Regions from separate parts of the Pedobacter steynii genome, predicted to be linked through region 3. Evidence: riboswitches for the same ligand, from Rfam matches in the RefSeq annotation. Region 3 holds a riboswitch; each other region holds the start of a gene.

Region 1 (6,319 bases), 2.7 Mb from region 3:
GCTGGTATTGCGTTAACCTGTCCTATCTGAATCATTCTTCCGGAGCATAGTTTTGTGGTACTAATCAAAAAACAAACTATGAATCTAAAGATGAAAACTTCAGTGCTGATGGTATGCTGTCTATTGCTGCTCGGCATTACTTCCTGTAAAAAAGACGACGACAAGACCCCGGAACAATCTTCTGCAACGCCTTCAGAAATTTTAGCCTCCGTTACCTGGAAATCTACAACCGTTAAGGACCAGACAGGGAAAGATGTAACTGCCGCTAATGGTGGATACGTTGGTCTGGCAAAGTACAATTTAAACGGCGACTTTGAAATCAGGGCATTTGATGGCACATTGAGGAGCTCAGGTCAATGGGCATTGACTGCAGACGGTAAAAAGAGAATGTTAATCGGTACAACTGCTGCCGGTGCTCAGTTTTCAAGAGTGGTGGATATCCTGGTGCTCAGCAAAGAGGTTTTTACTTACCGCATTACGAACCCTCAGGGAGAGGTGGTTGATGTGGAACATGTTCCGAATTAGCCGTTTAGGATCTCCAATAATTAAAAGAAGGGGGATTTCCCCTTCTTTTAATACCATATGTTGATTTAAAACAGTGCTTTAATTTTGTCGTAAGACAGATCGTTATAATTATCTATATACAGGTCACACTTCGGAAGTTCTTCAATCGTATGAGAGCTAAGCACGCCTACTACACGCATTCCTGCATTTAAAGCTGCAGATATTCCGGAAAACGAATCTTCAAAAACAAGGCATTGATCTGGTGATACCCCAAGATTATGTGCCGATTTTAAATATACTTCAGGATCTGGCTTATGTTTTTTTACATCTTCACTGGCTAAAATTGAACCTAGTTTTTCACGAAGGTCGATTTTACTCAGGATCAGGTCAAGATTTGCATAAGGAGCTGATGTGGCTACACCAAGTTTTATCTGATGACTTTCCAGGTCTGATATGAACTGAAGGAAACCGGAAATGGGGTCCACATGAGGTTCGTAGATTTTCCGGAACAGACTTTCTTTCTCCTCTTCTAATTGCAGGAGTTCTTCTCCCTGAACGGGGCGGTTAAAAAAGTGACTGAAAATATAACTGTTACTCTTTCCGAACATGTGTTGGGCAAATTCGGCCTCTGTTGGTGCCATATTCCGAACGGAGAAAAAATCTCGAAAAGCAAGGGAATGGTATGGATTCGTATGGACGATCACACCATCCATGTCAAAGATCACTGCAATTTCTTTATTCATCCGGCAAAGTTAACATCATTTTTGAAGGAGCCGGATTTTTTGTGCAGATCAGCAAATACACGCCGATTTCCCGCAAATAATAAACCGCCGGATGGATCTACAAATAAAATGGTAATATTGATTGATAATCTAAAAAAATGAAAACAGCGTTTACCCTAATTTTAAGCCTGATGACTTCCTTTCTTTATGCGCAAAATGAGGAGAACAGGATTCAAACCGACAGTTCTTTCATCATTGCCACACAACCGGCTTCAGTCTATAAGGGCACTTATAAAAATGGCAAACCTTTCCATGGTTTTTTCAAAAAGGTACTTCCGGGATTAAACCTTTACCTGGTGGATGAATATGAAAATGGAGAAGCCCGGTATCAATATTCGAAATCTGGTCTGGAGCAACATTCCGGAGAAGGCAGTAAAATTCTTGACATCAGATCGGTTTATAAGAATGGTAAAATTACAGATGGACCAGAGTATGTGCTGCTGGAAGGGGGGCTAACCATAAAAGATTGGAAAGAGGGTAAACTGGACCATTTTACCGTAGATCTTTTTGCTATGCATTACTATAACCGGATCAGTCTGAAAAAAACGAGCGATACGATTCTGATCAGAAACCTGGAAGATACAGTATCCAATATAAAAATCTATGTCAAAGATCAACACCTGATCGCTGAAATGTCTGCATCAGGAAAACCTGTTTTTTATAGTCAGCAACTGGACAACATTAAGGGAGTGCTTCCGGCAGAAAGCAGGATTACCGGTATTAAAAAAGACGGTATTGTTTATTACAATGCCAGCAAAAATATTGAACTGACAGAAGAACCTCTCCATGATCATAAAATCAATACTAAACTTCTTATGAGTTTACTGCTGCCAAAAACAACTGATCTGAATGTTGTTTTCCAGCATCTTGGAGATCTTTTTTCTAAAGAAGAAGCCTTGTTGGTCATTTATAAAAGTGGCGCTTCAAAAGAGAAACCCGAAATTTTAAGCTTTTTACAAACTGATGCCCAGGGGAAAATTGATTCCGGAATTACCTGGACCGCAGATGCCAGGCCTTACTATGAAATTTATAATAAGGGTAAAGTCAGCAAAAAGGAATTCATCAGCTTAGCAGCTTTTCAGGCGGTGTTTATGAAATACATGCAGTAAGAAAATCCGGTTAAAATGCGGATATAATGTGTTGCATTTCCCTTTAGTTTTTATTAATGATTACTTCGTTATTAATAGGGGATTGATAGGTCATTTATTGGTCTGTCATACCTTTTAACAACGTTTTTATAACTTAGTAGCTATTAACTTTAATTAGTTACATATTAATAGTATATGCAAAATATTTCGTAAATTACTGCTATTGAACTTAATTAGTTAACTAAAAGCAGTAAAATGGGAAAATTAATAAACGGGCTATTTGGCGGATTCCATGGCAGAATCGGCAACCTGGTAGGTTATACTTTAAAAGGTAAACACATCATTAGAAAAATAGGTATCAGTACTAAACCGCTGACCCCCGCAAGAAAAGCCAATTGCCAAAAAATGAAGGTAGTAAACGAAATACTGAGCCCTTCGCTTCCTGTTATACGGGCTGGATTCCGTCTGGCAATTGTCGGAACGGATAAAAGCGAGTATAATGAAGCCGTTTCTTATAATAAACTGAATGCCCTTCAGGGTGAATATCCAAACATCAGCCTGGATTATACCAAAGTACTGGTCAGCATGGGAGATCTCCCTATGGCGGTTAATCCTGCAATCAGCCAGAATGCTGATGGCAATGAGATCGAATTTAACTGGGAAATACCGGCTGATCTGTCTTACCAATATGATAACGACCGTGCCATGCTGATGATTTATTTCCCGGCATTAAAAGTAAGCTGTTATCATCTGATCGGATCAAAAAGAGCTGAAGGTAAAGACACGATCCGTATCGATGGAGCCCATGCAGGAGAACGCATGGAAGCTTATATCTCTTTTATTAAAGACGATGGAAAACAGGTCTCAAATAGTGTTTATGCCGGTTCTTTAAATGCCGGTAAAGCAACAGAAAGCACTGTAGAAACAGCGCCAAAAACAGCAACACCAATCCTGGATTTCAGTTTTTCAGGCCCGGATTTTGAAATCATAGACGTTCCGAATCAGGAGCTGAGTTCAGCTAAAGGTTGGAATCAGTATTTCTTGAAAAACAAGGCTAGTGATGAGATTATTGGTGATTTCACCTTTAAACTCAGACAAAACAACCAGTATATAGCCGAAATTGAGATCAACATCTCTCCTGTGGAGCAGCGTAAAGGTGATACAAAAGAAGCTGCATCGGCGCTAATGTCTTTCCTGTTTGAAAAAGCAAAAGTTAACCGGATTGTAAAAACGGTGAATGCTAAAGATGAGGCTGCTATAGCCTTGCTGAGGAGCTTAGGTTTCAGTGAAGAAGGCTATTTCGTGGAAAATGCCTTCATAGATGGTAAATGGATCAATCAATATCAGTTTGCCATGCTAAAATCTGAATGGGATTTATTTAAATAAAATTTGTAATTCCTATGGGATTAGTAGATTATTTGTATATTTGCTGCTGAAGATGCTTCTTTAATCTTCCGACTTATCCAGAAAGACTGAGGGAATGGCCCTGTGATGTCTTAGCAACCTCTACCTTCTAACCGGTAAAAGGTGCTAATTCCAATTCGCAAATAGCGAATAAGATAAGCAGTTCAACAGCTACAATGCTGCTGCTTATCAAGCCATCACTCATCACTGAAAAAGAAGGAAACGGGGCGCATCCTAAACTTAAATTTAAGCATATGAACCTACTCTTACTTCCTTACGAAACTAGCTGCGCTAAATCTTTTTATCACCCTGTTGCAAATCACGATATGCGTGGGGCAACACTCATGTGTTGTTGCCGGATCTTTCGTACCAAATTCTAAACTTCTTACACTTATTTCAAAACCAATATGTTAAAAATATACAAAATTTTTATAGGGATTGCTTTGTCCTTTTTTTTCCTGCTGACCGCCGGGGCGCAGTCAGTAAAAGTTACCGGTGTGGTTAATGATAGCGCTGATGGACAGGCGATTCCAGGTGCGTCAGTGACCATCAAAGGAAAAGATAATGCTACAATTACAGATGCAAATGGTAATTTCTCCCTGCAGGCAAATGTGAATGACCTGATCCGGATCAGTTATCTCGGATATGCCAGTAAAGAAATCCGCATTACTTCAGGAACGGGGATTTTAAAGATCAGTCTTGAGCCTTCATTAAACGACCTGAATGAGGTTGTGGTTACCGCATTAGGGATTACGAAAGCCAAGAAATCATTGGGTTACGCTGTACAGGAGCTGAAATCCAAAGATATCACTACCGCAAAAGAAACCAATCTGATCAACTCACTGGCAGGAAAAATCGCCGGTGTACAAACCACCAATAGTCAGGGAGATATGGGTTCTTCGAGGATCATCATCCGTGGAGAAACTTCTATCTCCAGTCAGAATCAACCCTTATTTGTGGTAGATGGAGTTCCGGTAGACAATTCACAGTTTCTTGGCAGCGGAGGTTCCCGGGATTTTGCCAATACAATTTCTGATATCAACTCTGAAGATATTGAATCAATTAGTGTGCTGAAAGGCCCGAATGCCGCGGCTTTATATGGTTCCAGGGCTGCTGCCGGTGTTATCCTGATTAAAACAAAAACAGGAAGAGGGCAACAGGGACTGGGAATCAGTATCAATTCCAATACTACTATTTCTAATTTGCTAACACTGCCAACTTATCAGAATGCTTTTGGCCAGGGTTCAAATGGCAAATTTAGTTATGTAGATGGTAAAGGGGGAGGAGTGAACGACGGTGTGGACGAAAGCTGGGGCCCCGCATTGGATGGCCGCCTGATTCCGCAGTTTAATACAAATGGAAAACCTGAGCCCTTCATTGCCCATCCGGATAATGTGCGGGACTTTTTTGAAACCGGTTATGCCCTGAGTAATGGAGTGGCCATTGCCGGATCTGGGGAGAAACAGGACGTTCGGTTTTCTTATAACAACCTGACTCAGGGTGGGATATTACCCAACTCCTCGCAAAATAAAAATTCACTACTTCTGAATACGACTTATCGCATTACACCGAAACTGACTTTAAATGCCAATGTGAATTATATCAAAAGCAATGCAGCAAATCTGCCGGCATCAGGAGGTAAACGGGCTACCGGTCCGATGCTTCAGTTTACCTGGTTTGGCAGACAGGTAGATGTGAGCCAGCTTAAAAAATATAAAGACGACAATGGAAATAACATCAACTGGAACAACAGTTATTATAGCAATCCCTATTTCATTGCCTATGAAAATACAGTGAGCCAGAAAAGGGACCGCATCATTGGAAGTGCAGAACTGAATTATAAAATTACAGAAGCCCTGTCTGCAAATTTCAGAACCGGAAACGATTATTATACGGATCGCAGAAAGATAAAAATTGCCTATGGCACAAACGGAACTCCTTTTGGCTCCTATCAGGAGGATGCTTATACCGTGAATGAAAACAATACGGAAGGAAGATTGGAGTTTAACAGGAAGATAAACGACGACTTTTCTATTAATGTCCTGGGTGGGGTAAATGTAAGAACATCTACTTTGGAACAGAACGATCAGATGGCTACGAAACTGGCGGTAAATGGCCTCTATACTTTAAACAATTCCAGAGATCCGCTTGTATCTTCCAATTTTTACAGCAAATTGAGAACGTATAGTATCTTTGGATCTGCTCAATTTGGGTATAAAGACTATGCCTTTCTTAACGTAACTTCCAGGAACGACTGGGATTCCAGTTTACCTAAACAAAACCTCTCTTATTTCTATCCTTCAGTAAATGGAAGTGTGGTCCTGACCGAAGCTTTTGATATCAAAAGCGAGGTGTTGAGTTTTGCCAAAATCAGAGGTGGCTGGTCAAAAGTGGGGAAAGCAACCGAGCCTTATCAGCTGGTTAATACTTATAGTTTTACCGCTCCTTTTAATGGAAACCCGCAGCAGGCTGCAAGCCTGGTAGAGCTCAACCCAAATCTGTTACCTGAAATCACCAAATCTGCGGAGGCGGGAATTGAAC
Region 2 (6,319 bases), 2.6 Mb from region 3:
TATTTTCTTTAAAATCACCACCCATACTTTCCTTGTATTACTGGCAAGTGAGCTGGTTTTTTTCATCGTCTTATTTCTGGGTGATGGTTACCGGTTGATTACAGGAGCTGCAAGAAATGTCTACTGGGTGGAGTTTGGACTGGTACTCTTTGGAATTACGGTACTCATCTTTTTATATGGTATCATCAGGGGAAAATATGCTTATCGTGTGATTAAACATACTTTATACTTCGATGATCTCCCTGAAAATTTTGATGGTTTTACGATCACCCAGATCTCTGACGTACATGCAGGTAGCTTCAAGAATGCTAAAGCGGTACAAAGAGGAATAGACCTGATTAAAGCGCAGAATTCAGATGTTTTTGTATTTACTGGCGACCTTGTTAACAATAAAGCAGAAGAGATTGTGCCATGGATGGGACATTTCTCGCAGGTAAAAGCACCCTACGGCCAGTTTTCCATTCTTGGGAACCACGATTATGGAGATTATGTAAAATGGGAAAACGAAACCATTAAACAAGCCAATTTACAGGATTTAAAAAGGCATCATGGCGAAATGGGTTATCGTCTTTTACTGGACGAACACGTTGCACTGGAAAAAGACGGCCAAAAGATCATCCTTGCCGGTGTTGAAAATTGGGGAATTGGATTTGGCGAACGTGGAGATCTGCATAAGGCCCTGACTGATGTTGACCCGAAAAGTTTTAAAGTATTACTCTCCCACGATCCTACTCACTGGGATTCAGAAGTCAAAAAATGGCCTTCGAAGATCCACCTCACCTTATCAGGCCATACCCATGGAATGCAGTTTGGAATGGAAGCTTTTGGCATCAAATGGAGTCCCGTTAAGTACAGATATGCACACTGGGCAGGTATAACCAGCGAAAATGGCCGGTACCTGAATATCAACAGGGGCTTCGGTTTCCTCGGTTTTTCAGGCAGAGTTGGCATCTGGCCGGAGATTACCGTGATTGAATTGAAAAAATCCAGGTTATAAAATGTCCCCCAGAAATAGCTTAACTTTTTGGGGGACTGTTTTTTTTAATAGGCTTCAGTAATTTCCAGCACCGCTTCTTTGATGTACAGGCCAGCCAGTTTTTCAACTGCAAAGTCAATTTCTTCTTCGGTATTATAACGACTAAAAGAAAAACGAAGTGTCGGTCTGCTGAAATCATAGCCTAAAGCAGCCAGCACATGCGATCCTGCACCAGAATGACTATTACAAGCGCTACCTCCTGAAGCCGAAATCTGATGCTGGTCCAGATAATGAAGAGGACTAATCCCGCTTTTCAAATCAGGGAGGGAGACACTCAATACACTATTCAGAGTCCCTTCATTCTGCGCTGAATTCCCGTTAAAAGAAATGCCAGGAATCTTTTCAGTCAGCCTGAAAATCATTCTCTCTTTCAGCCTGGCTAAATGTTTCTGGTTGCCTGCCTGATTTCTATAGGCAATTTCAAGTGCTTTGGCCAGACCAACGATTCCGGTTACATTTTCCGTTCCGGCTCTTTGCTTGTATTCCTGAGCACCACCATTGATTAAGGGCTGTAATTCAAGGGATGTGTTCCTGTATAGAAAGCCAATTCCCTTTGGCCCATGAAATTTATGCGCTGATCCTACCAGAAAATCAACATTTAACGATTGGGTATCGTACCGGTACTGTCCCATAGATTGAACGGTATCTGAATGAAAAACAGCCCGGTACTTGCTACAGACCGCTGCGATAGTTTCAATATCATTCAGGTTTCCAATCTCATTATTCCCGTGCATTACCGACACAAACGCCCGCTCATTGGCTGCAAGGAGCTGCTCCAGATGGGACAAGGAAAGCTTTCCCCTTTGATCATGTTTCAAATAGACGATCCGGATCTCTCCATTTTTTTCCAATGCCCTTAAAGTATGAAGCACCGCATGGTGCTCAAATGGAGTGGTAATGGCCAGGCGGATACCATTAGCACGAATACCGGAAAGGATCGCCGTATTATCGGCTTCAGAACCTCCGGAAGTAAAAACAATATTCCTCGGACTGGCGTTTAATAAATCCGCGATAATTCCCCTGGACTGTTCAATGGCTACTCTTGCTTCCCTCCCATGGAAATGAGAAGAGGAAGGATTACCGAAGTTTTCAAATAAGTAAGGCTCCATAGCCAAAAATACTTCTCTGTTTAATGGTGTTGTTGCAGCGTTGTCTAAATAAATTCTCATTTTAATGGGTTTAATAGATTAATAAAAATCTACTTAATCAGTTTCGAGAAATAAGGCAATGGATGAGTCAAAGAGAAACCACAAGCATGGGTTTCAAACAACTTATCTCTTCCGCCTTTGGCGGACAGGAATTAGCACCTTATTATTCAACAGGTTGCTAAGACATCACAGGGCCTTTCCCTCAGTCTTTCTGGATAAGTAAATAAATGTAAGAACTTTACTGTCAGCAAAGATACAATAAAGACTACTAATTCAATAGACTTTTTGTAAAAAAAAATTAAATCGAAGATTTTCAGTCATCCAATTGCTAGATCTACCTAACATTTAACTTTTTTTTCCTTAAAGTCAGGATTCATTTACATATTTTTGCGGGATATTCTAAAGGAATATAATTATACAGCCTGAATGGAAGAAAACAAATTGAGAGAAGAAGCGCGTCCGGTTACCGGCGACAACAGTATTTTAAAAAGAATATTCCAGGATAGAAAGCGAACTAATATTTTAAGTGGTGTAGAGCAAAGCACCATTTCCTATCTCGTTAAACGGGTTCCATCCTTTATTACTTCTGATATGCTGACCTTCATCGGTACAGCTGGTTCAGCGCTTGTCCTTACCGGATTTATCCTTGCCACCTATCTAAGCAGGGAATACTTATTGCTTGGGGTATTAGGACTGGCAATTAACTGGTTCGGTGATTCGCTGGACGGAAGGATTGCTTATTACAGGAATATCCCCCGTAAATGGTATGGCTTTTCCTTAGACATCATTATGGATTGGGCCAGTACCGTACTCATTGGCCTGGGTTATCTGGTTTATGCCAGAAATGAATATGAACTTATTGCTTTCGTTTTCGTGGTTCTTTATGGATGGGCAATGATCATTTCGCAACTGCGCTATAAAATTACGGATATCTATAGTATCGATGCAGGTCTGGTTGGTCCTACAGAGATCAGGATCATCCTTGCGTTGATTATAATTATGGAAGTCATTTTTGGACATTTAATAGAATATTTTGCTGCAGGAATCTGTATTACCTTATTTATTATTAATTTCATTGATACCAGGAAGCTGTTAAAACTTGGTGATATCAGAGATAAAGCAGAACGGGAAGCAAAGAAAAAAGCCATTTAATGAGTAGAAAGAAATCTGTATATGTATTTGCAAAGGCGCAGGTTTCAGCTTTCTTAGGCGGAATTCTGGATTACCTGATCATGATCGCCTGTACAGAACTGCTTCACATTCATTATACCATATCTATCGCCATTGGCGGCGTAATTGGTGCGATTGTTAACTTCTCGATCAACCGTTACTGGACATTTAATGCCAATCAGGCCAATAAATCACCTGTAGGCTTCCAGCTGGCAAAATTCATCTTTGTAGTTGCAGGAAGCATTGCGCTCAAGTCTTCAGGCACCTATCTTTTTACCAACTGGCTACGCCTGGACTATAAAATCAGCAGGATCATGGTAGATATCATCGTCTCCCTCGGTTTTAACTACATTTTACAAAAATATTGGGTCTTTAAAAAAACGGCCACAGAATTAAAAACACCACAGGAAGACGGAATAAAAGCCTGATATAGCCATTTCGATAAGAGTACAAAAATCACAATCAGTAAAAAGTACCATTTTATAAAGAATTAATACCCCTTAAGAATCAGGACTAAGGGGTATCTTTGTATATGAAAAATGATATCCCTGTTTACGACATCAGTACTTTTGAGGAATACAAAAATGCCGGTATCCTTGTCAGCAGGTTTGGGCATTATTCCAGGCAGTACCTGCACTTACATTCTGCTCACCGTCACTCCTTTTACCATTTGGTTTATTTTACCAGCGGAAGTGGCAGTCAGACCATAGATTTTCAAAATTACCCGGTAATGCCTGGTTTGATCTATTTCATGACTCCTGGTCAGGTTCATAGCTGGTCATTTAATACAGAGGTTGAGGGTTATATCATCAATTTTTCTGAGGATTATTTTAAATCCTTTTTGTACAATCCCTTGTATCTGGAGAATTTCAGTTTCTTTGATGAGCACTCCGGAGATGCAGTACTGGTCTTGCCAGCTGATGCGAGAGAAAAGGTTGCAGCCCTCTTTGAAGAAATACTAAATGAAGGAAAAGAAGCACGTGCATTTGATGCAGACCTGGTTAGGATATTGATGTTAAACATCTTTATTCAGGTTTCCAGAGGCTTGAGTTTAAAACAACAGACCCAAACCAATTCCTATAACCAGACCCTGCTAAAGAGTTTTAAGAAACTGATCGAAACTAATTTCGTTGAACTGAGGTTTCCTAAACAGTACGCCGAGTTGTTATATATTACTCCAAATCATTTAAATGCCTTGTGTAATGACCTTTTAGGTGTTCCAGCAGGGCAGCTTATCCGCGACAGGGTAATTTTAGAAGCTAAACGGCTATTGGTAAACATGGAACTTTCTATCGCTGAAATCTCGGAGAAACTCGCTTTTAGCGACCACTCCTACTTCATAAAATTCTTTAAAAAACAGGTGGGTACCACACCGGATAAATTCAGAAAACAAGACAATTAAAACACCTAGATATGAACAGCACCGATCAATTAAATCATACACCACACGTTTCTCAATGGTATGGCATTACCCATTCAAAATGCCCAAGATGCCGCGAAGGTAAAGTTTTCACCGGCGCAACCTATGGCTTCAAGGTGCAGAAGATGAACGAACGTTGTCCACATTGCGACTTGAAATTTGAACGCGAACCGGGATACTTTTATGTAGCAATGTTCGTGAGCTACGCCATGAACGTTGCCGAGATGATCTCCATGGCCGTTGCAGCCTATGTATTAGGCCTGCCATTAACTTATGAAAACCTGTGGTATTATGTAGGGATTCTATTGATTGGGGTATTTATATTCTCTCCTTTTAATTACCGTTACTCCAGAATGGTCCTTTTATATTGGTTATCGCCGGGACTAAATTACGATCCTTCGAAAGTAAATAAACAACCTTCTACGGTTCAATAATTCAACAACTCACTTTCCCCCGCAGGTGAAAGGGTTAGCAGGAAATCTCCTGTTGACCCTTTTTTAATTCCTACCTGCAGAAAATATAACCATCTCCTATCCCCTCAGGAAACCAGCATTTCCTGAGGACGGAGTCCAAGAACTTTATAAAAAGTATTGCTAAAGGTGGATACACTATCATAACCTACCTTGATGGCAACGCTCTTTACATTCTCCCCTGAAACAGAAAGTAACTCTACGGCTTTGATCATTTTATATAGTTTGATATATCCGGCAACGGTAATCCCGATATCCTGTTTAAAAAGTCTTTCCATTGTCCGGGCGGAAAGGTTAAACCGCTCCGCAACTTCAGGTATCTTAAGCTCACTCGCCATATCCCCTCCGGTTTCCACACAAGCGGTCAGGTAATCAATCATACTGGCAATTCTGGGATTCTGAGGAACAGGAAGAACCAGAGGTAAGGCGGCATTAAAGGTCAGCGGTAAAATCCCAACAAGCGCTTTAAGGAAATCCAGTTCCAGTGCATCCTCTTCTTCCAGACGGGACCATTGTTCCGTAAACAGAATCATTTCTCTCAATACCTTTGAAGTATGGAAGATATTCAATTCCTTAAAAAAGGGATTTTCGGCAGTTTTATTTAAAAATATGCAACGCAGATAAACCTGTTTTACCGGACTGGATGTCTTATGCACCAATCCAGAAGGAATCCAGGCACAATGATGGGTAGGCAATAAATAAGTCCTTTCTGCAGTATGCAGGTATTGCACTCCTTTTTCTACAAAAATCAACTGCCCCATATGGTGTGCATGCCATTCATCAGAAAACCTCCAATCGGCCTCATGCCATACGTAGGCCTCCTTCTGTACTGCATCAACCGTTAAATGGCAAAACCTTGCTCGCTCCATTTGTCGTATATTAACATGTTATTGGCAAATATAGACATTTAAAGACATCAGGTATTCCAGACCTTTGTGCCTATAAATCAATAATCACATGAATTCTATAAATTCAATGCGCATCAAAACAGGCATTTTTGTACTGCTTTCCCTGTTTAGCTGTTCATTACTAAAAGCGCAAAACAAAATGACAAGCACAGATTCAGAAATAAAGG
Region 3 (6,319 bases):
TTCGACAAGTTCAGTTACTCGCAGAAAAAAGAGTATCTGGAATGGATTGTGGAAGCAAAGACAGAGGAAACCCGTCAAAAAAGACTCGGTACCGCGCTGGAATGGATTGCTGAAGGGAAATCACGTAATTGGAAATACCAGCGTTAAATCTAATAAAACACCCTATTCAGACCGGAAGAGAAAAAACAGATTACTGAAGAGTGATCTTATTGATAAAAGCATGATCCGTTAAGGTTTTTAAAAACACAATGATCTTTTTCTGCTCAGTAGCTGTTAAAGGGATTCCTGCTTTTCCATGTTGCTGCATTAAAGGATCCAGATCTGCATCAGCCTTTACACCCGAAGCATAATACTGAAGCACTTCTTCCAGCATATTAAACCTGCCATCATGTAAATAAGGGCCAGAGACTTCCACATTTCTCAGACTGGGTACTTTAAATTTCTTTACCGGATCCTTTGCCATTGCCGTCCCAATATTTCTGAATGATTCATCACTGAACAATTCCCCGGAATGACAGGACGCGCAGTTTCTTTTAAACAGTTTCCATCCTTCCCTTTCATCCGGACTAAAAGTATCCTTCTGTTTTGCCACCAACTGATCGTAACGCGAATTAGCGGAAACCAGCGAAAGTAAATATTGTTCAATCGCTCTGGTCAGCTCTTTTTCCGTAATTTTCTCTACGCCAAAAACAGTCAGAAAGTGTTGTTTATACACCCTTGAACTGTTTAATTTCCTAACCACATTCTCCATGGTCTCTCCCATTTCCGCCGGACTGGTAAGCGCATTTACGGCGGTATTTTGAAGTTTTGTTTCCCGGCCATCCCTGAAATAGGAATGTTTCCATTGCAGGTTCATCAGGGCCGGGGTATTTCTTGTCCCCATTATTTTGGCATCTACCCCTTCATTGATTTTAATACCCGCACTGGAATACGCATCAACCTGATTATGACAGGAAGCGCAGGCCACTTTTCCGTTTTTGGATAAGGAAGGATCATCAAATAATTTTTGTCCCAGCGTTACCCCTTCCACAGTCAATGCAGGCGCTACCTGAACCGGAACTGGAAAATTAACCGGTTTCCTTACGGCAACCACTGTTTTTATCGTAGAAAGTCCAAAAGCAAGTGCCAACAGGACGGTAGAAAACGCAATAATGGCAATTACAAAAAGTTTATTTTTCTTCATTTAACATCAATTCGGCCTTTCTTTTTCGGCCCTTAAAAAATCAGGACTTCAGGAAGATATCGTAGGCAAACCTCAGAATCGTACCAAAAACAACGATCAGAAAAAAGATCCTGATAAATTTATTTCCCTTCAGCAACGCCAGTTTAGTCCCTAAAAAGGAGCCTCCAACATTACAAACAGCCATAGGGATAGCCAGCTCGTATAAGATATGCCCCGTACTTCCGAAATAACAGATCGCCGCAATATTGGTCGCCATATTGATCAGCTTTGCCCCGGCACTGGCATGAAGGAAGTCGTAACCCATCAGTGCAATAAAGGCAAGGATGAAAAAAGTTCCCGTTCCAGGCCCGATTAAACCATCATAAAAACCAATCACAAAACCAAAGAGCAGACCAATCAACACCTGTTGCAACACCGTATGTTCCTTTTCCTGATGAACACCGAATTTCTTATTGAAATACGTATATACAGCAACCAGGATCAGGATAACTAATACTGCGGGTTTGATGACCTGATTGTCGATCAGGGTAATGCTATAGGCACCAAATAAGGCACCGGTAAATGCGGCCAGTGCAATATAGATGAGCAGGCCCCAATTCAGCTTTACATTCTGGGAGTATTTCCAGGCAGCGAAAGCGGTTCCGGAAAGAGAAGGGATCTTGGTGGTACTGAAAAGTGTAGCTACCGGGTACTGCGGCAAAACGATCATGATGGCTGGCGTCTGTAATAAACCTCCCCCACCAACAATAGCATCAATAAATCCTGCAAAAAAAGAGACTATACAGAGTATAATCAGGTCTGAAACCATAATCCAAATAATTGCCGCAAAAGTAGCGTTTTTTAAGGCAAAAAAAAAGGGACCCACACCACTGAGTCCCTTTTAACCTAAACCAAATTTAACTAAAAACTATTTTGCTGCTGCTGTAAAGTTTAACACAATATAAGCAGTCGAATTACCATATTCTACAGGTGATTTGATAGTCAGACTCTCTTTTGTAGCAGAAGAAAGTACCAGTCTGTAACCTTCAGTTACATTTTTAGCTTTATCACCTTCGTACAATTTTTTAAACTGGAACGTCTGATCAGGTACACTTGCAGACCAGTAAATGGTTTGTGTTTTAGCTGCACATGCTCCACCACCCGGCAGACTGTAGCTTCCATTACCGCTATTAGTTAATCTCCAGGTACTACCAACAAAGCAGGTATATGCACCTTCACCAAACAATGATTTTACAGATGCCTGAGGAATGCCTTCAAAAGTAATATCGTTTAGCACCCAGTTACCTGTTACATCACCACGTTTAACAACAGTTTGAGCAGCACCACCACCTTTTGGTGAACAACTTTGCAAAACCATTAATGAACTGCATAAAATGGCTGCTATCAGGAATATTCTTTTCATATCAATTTGTTTTTCTTCTTTAATACATAAATCTTGCCAAAACTTCAACAGAATAATTTTTACCTTTAGCTTTGTTCTACCAAGCCACTTAATTCACTATTTATCCTCCTGAAAATGAAACCAGAAACTTTAGCAATCCATTCCGGAAACTTGTACGAGAGCAGCACTAAAGACGTTACCCCGCCTATTAATTTGTCCACAACTTTTTTCAGAGATGAAGATGGTGGCTATTCTGGCGGACATATGTATAGCCGGGTGAGTAACCCGAACCGCTCTGCACTGGAACAGGTATTGACCAATCTGGAAAAAGGAGCTGATGCCTGTGCCTTTTCTTCCGGGAATACCGCCGGAATGTCTCTTTTTCAGGCCCTGGCACCGGGAAGTCATATCATTGCCGCGGACGACATGTACTGGGGGTTTAAGAAACAATTGCAGTCAATTTTTGCAGACACCTTAACCATCGATTTTATTGATCTGACTGATATTGACCGGATCTCCGGCTATATCAAAGAAAATACCGTGATGATCTGGGTAGAAACCCCTTCTAACCCTTTATTGAAAATCACAGACCTTGTGGCCATTTCTGCAATCACTAAAAAACACAACCTGATTCTGGCCTGCGACAGCACTTTTGCTTCTCCCTGCCTGCAAAACCCAATTTCCCTGGGCGCAGACATCGTCATGCATTCTTCCACCAAATATATTGGCGGCCACAGCGATGTGCTGGGCGGGGCACTCATCACCGCAAAAAAATCCGCTTTCTGGGAAAAAGTCAGAAACATACAGCAGATTGGTGGGGCAGTACCTTCCCCATTCGATTGCTTTTTACTGTTAAGGAGTATCAAAACCCTTCCTTACCGCATGCGTGGACATTGTGAAAATGGAATGGCACTGGCACAATACCTGGAGCAGCATCCAAAAGTGGAGGCCGTATTTTATCCGGGATTGCCTGCACATGCACAACATGAAATTGCCCGTCAACAGATGACCGGTTTCGGAGGTATGTTGTCTATTTTAGTGAAAGGTGGTGCCGATGAAGCCCGCAGAGTGGTTAATACCGTAAAGCTTTTTGCTCAGGCCACCAGCCTGGGCGGAGTAGAGAGTCTTATTGAACACCGGGCATCAGTAGAAGGTCCGGACACCAAAACCCCGCAGAATTTAATTCGGATCTCTGTAGGACTGGAACATATAGATGACCTTATCGCAGATTTCAATCAGGCCCTGGCCTAAAAATCACCATTCACCCTGACAAACCGGACTCCAGAACTATATTTTATAACACTCATTATCAATTAATTACAAAATAACCAGAATATAATTTTGGTTATTTTGTCACTTAGCTTTACATTTGAACTATTCTTAGCGAAAGCTATTCAAGTCATTACCTCTTAAACTGGGTTTTGATTTATAAAGAAGTGGCGAGAGACAGGCTCTTTGACCCACTGGCAACCCTCCCAAAATGGAGAAGGTGCCAATTCCTGACCGGCTGGCATGGTGCCATCTGGAGAGATAAATTAAGACAATGAGAACAGTTAAAATTACATCAGATTCTTTTAATTATTGTTGCCCGCAGCGTACGATTTGTATGTGCTGTTGCATACAATAACCGACAAAATCTTCCTTTTGCATTCTTGATCCATCCGGAAGGCCTCAATTGAGGTACGCTAAACAGCTATATCCCCTTATGCCACAATACCGCATAAGCAGGAGTCTCAAAACCCTATTTACCAAACGATTAAAAGAACACAACATGTCAGCCAACCATAAATTCGAAACCCTTCAGATACACGCAGGTCAGGAAATCGACCCCACAACAGGTTCAAGAGCCGTTCCACTTTACCAGACTACTTCTTACGGATTCAAAAACTCTGAGCACGGAGCCAACCTCTTTGCTTTAAAAGAATTCGGAAATATCTATACCAGGATTATGAATCCTACCACCGACGTTTTTGAAAAACGTGTAGCCGCCTTAGAGGGTGGTGTTGCTGCCCTGGCCGTAAGTTCTGGACAGGCCGCTCAATTCATTGCATTGAATAACATCCTGGAAGCCGGAGACAACTTCGTTTCTTCCTCTCATTTATATGGTGGTTCCTATAACCAGTTCAAGGTTGCCTTTAAACGTTTGGGAATTGAAGTGAAATTTGCAAATGGCGACGATGCTTCGGACTTCGAAGCAAAGATCGACGAGAATACCAAAGCCCTTTACCTGGAAAGCATCGGAAACCCTTCTTTCAGCATCGCAGATTTTGAAAAGATCTCTTCAATAGCCGGGAAACATAACCTTCCTTTAATTGTAGACAATACCTTCGGCGCTGCCGGATACCTGTTCCGCCCATTAGAACATGGCGCACATATCGTCGTTCAATCGGCCACCAAATGGATCGGCGGACATGGAACCAGCATTGGTGGAGTAATCGTTGACGGTGGAAATTACAACTGGGGAAATGGTAAGTTCAAACAATTTACTGAACCTTCCGAAGGTTATAACGGATTGGTATTTAACGATGTATTCGGTATCGGTGGTCCATTTGGAAACATCCAGTTTATCATCCGTGCCCGCGTAGAAGGTCTGAGGGACTTTGGTCCTGCCATCTCCCCTTTCAACTCTTTCCTGTTGATCCAGGGCCTGGAAACGCTTTCTCTCCGTGTACAACGCCATGTAGACAATGCGCTTGCTTTAGCCACCTGGCTGGAAAATCATGAAGCGGTAAAAAGTGTCAATTATCCCGGCCTGGAAAGCAGCCCTTATCATGCAAATGCTAAAAAATACCTGCAGAATGGATTCGGAGCGGTATTGTCCTTTGAACTTCATGGAGAAAAAACCCAGGCTACCGCATTGGTAGATCAATTGAAACTGGTGAGCCACCTCGCAAACGTAGGGGATGCAAAAACACTGATCATCCAGCCTGCTGCCACTACCCACCAGCAGCTGAGCGAAACAGAGCAGATTGCTGCCGGAGTTACCCCCAATTTATTGCGGGTGTCTGTAGGAATAGAACATATCGACGACATTAAAGCGGATTTCGAACAGGCATTTGCAGCAATCAACGTAAAATAGACAATGAGCACTATATCAACATATACCCATACCAAAACTTTCAAGCTGGAGAGTGGCAAGAAATTGCGTAAAATAGAACTGGCTTATCAGACGTATGGAAAATTAAATGCAAAGAAGGACAATGTCATCTGGGCTTGTCATGCTTTGACAGCAAATTCAGACGTGCTGGACTGGTGGAAAGGCCTTTTTGGTAACAACGACCTGTTCAATCCGGAAGAACATTTTATCATTTGCGCGAATGTATTAGGTTCCCATTACGGAAGCACCAATCCACTGAGCATTAACCCAGTAACCGGTTTGGCTTATTACCTTTCTTTTCCTGAATTTACCATACGTGACCTGGTTTCTGCACACCGTTTGCTGGCAGAGCACCTGGGAATAAAAGACATCAAAGTTTTAATCGGTGGTTCATTAGGAGGGCAACAAGCACTGGAATGGGCAATCACAGATGGCTCTGCAATAGAAAACCTGATCCTGGTAGCCACCAATGCGGTACATTCTCCATGGGGAATCGCCTTCAATGAGAGCCAGCGTCTAGCCATCAGTACCGACAGAAGTTTTTTTGCACAGAAGCCGGACGGTGGACTGAAAGGATTAAAAACTGCCAGAAGCATCGCATTATTGTCTTACCGTACCTACGATGCCTATACCGATACACAACTGGAAAGTGTGAACG

Evidence for each region. Region 3 has a riboswitch for S-adenosylmethionine ahead of BFS30_RS26530 (O-acetylhomoserine aminocarboxypropyltransferase/cysteine synthase family protein). Riboswitches for the same ligand answer to the same signal wherever they lie in the genome.
Region 1: another riboswitch for S-adenosylmethionine. It lies ahead of BFS30_RS15645 (SusC/RagA family TonB-linked outer membrane protein); the one in region 3 lies ahead of BFS30_RS26530 (O-acetylhomoserine aminocarboxypropyltransferase/cysteine synthase family protein).
Region 2: another riboswitch for S-adenosylmethionine. It lies ahead of BFS30_RS15985 (cysteine desulfurase family protein); the one in region 3 lies ahead of BFS30_RS26530 (O-acetylhomoserine aminocarboxypropyltransferase/cysteine synthase family protein).

Annotation. Positions count from the first base shown of each region.
Region 1 covers NZ_CP017141.1:3,731,674-3,737,992, forward strand. Annotated here, with positions in the region: gene BFS30_RS15625 (DUF4822 domain-containing protein) at 79-525, shown strand; gene BFS30_RS15630 (HAD family hydrolase) at 591-1,247, opposite strand; gene BFS30_RS15635 (hypothetical protein) at 1,385-2,395, shown strand; gene BFS30_RS15640 (GNAT family N-acetyltransferase) at 2,630-3,760, shown strand; SAM riboswitch class I at 3,831-3,940, shown strand; gene BFS30_RS15645 (SusC/RagA family TonB-linked outer membrane protein) at 4,186-6,319, shown strand, end outside.
Region 2 covers NZ_CP017141.1:3,823,029-3,829,347, reverse strand. Annotated here, with positions in the region: gene BFS30_RS15990 (metallophosphoesterase) at 1-997, shown strand, start outside; gene BFS30_RS15985 (cysteine desulfurase family protein) at 1,042-2,205, opposite strand; SAM riboswitch class I at 2,305-2,406, opposite strand; gene BFS30_RS15980 (CDP-alcohol phosphatidyltransferase family protein) at 2,611-3,336, shown strand; gene BFS30_RS15975 (GtrA family protein) at 3,336-3,782, shown strand; gene BFS30_RS15970 (AraC family transcriptional regulator) at 3,887-4,756, shown strand; gene BFS30_RS15965 (DUF983 domain-containing protein) at 4,768-5,208, shown strand; gene BFS30_RS15960 (helix-turn-helix transcriptional regulator) at 5,313-6,113, opposite strand; gene wrbA (NAD(P)H:quinone oxidoreductase) at 6,202-6,319, shown strand, end outside.
Region 3 covers NZ_CP017141.1:6,392,232-6,398,550, forward strand. Annotated here, with positions in the region: gene BFS30_RS26505 (YdeI/OmpD-associated family protein) at 1-147, shown strand, start outside; gene BFS30_RS26510 (cytochrome-c peroxidase) at 191-1,183, opposite strand; gene BFS30_RS26515 (sulfite exporter TauE/SafE family protein) at 1,224-1,991, opposite strand; gene BFS30_RS26520 (hypothetical protein) at 2,091-2,585, opposite strand; gene BFS30_RS26525 (trans-sulfuration enzyme family protein) at 2,700-3,815, shown strand; SAM riboswitch class I at 3,988-4,101, shown strand; gene BFS30_RS26530 (O-acetylhomoserine aminocarboxypropyltransferase/cysteine synthase family protein) at 4,336-5,643, shown strand; gene BFS30_RS26535 (homoserine O-acetyltransferase family protein) at 5,647-6,319, shown strand, end outside.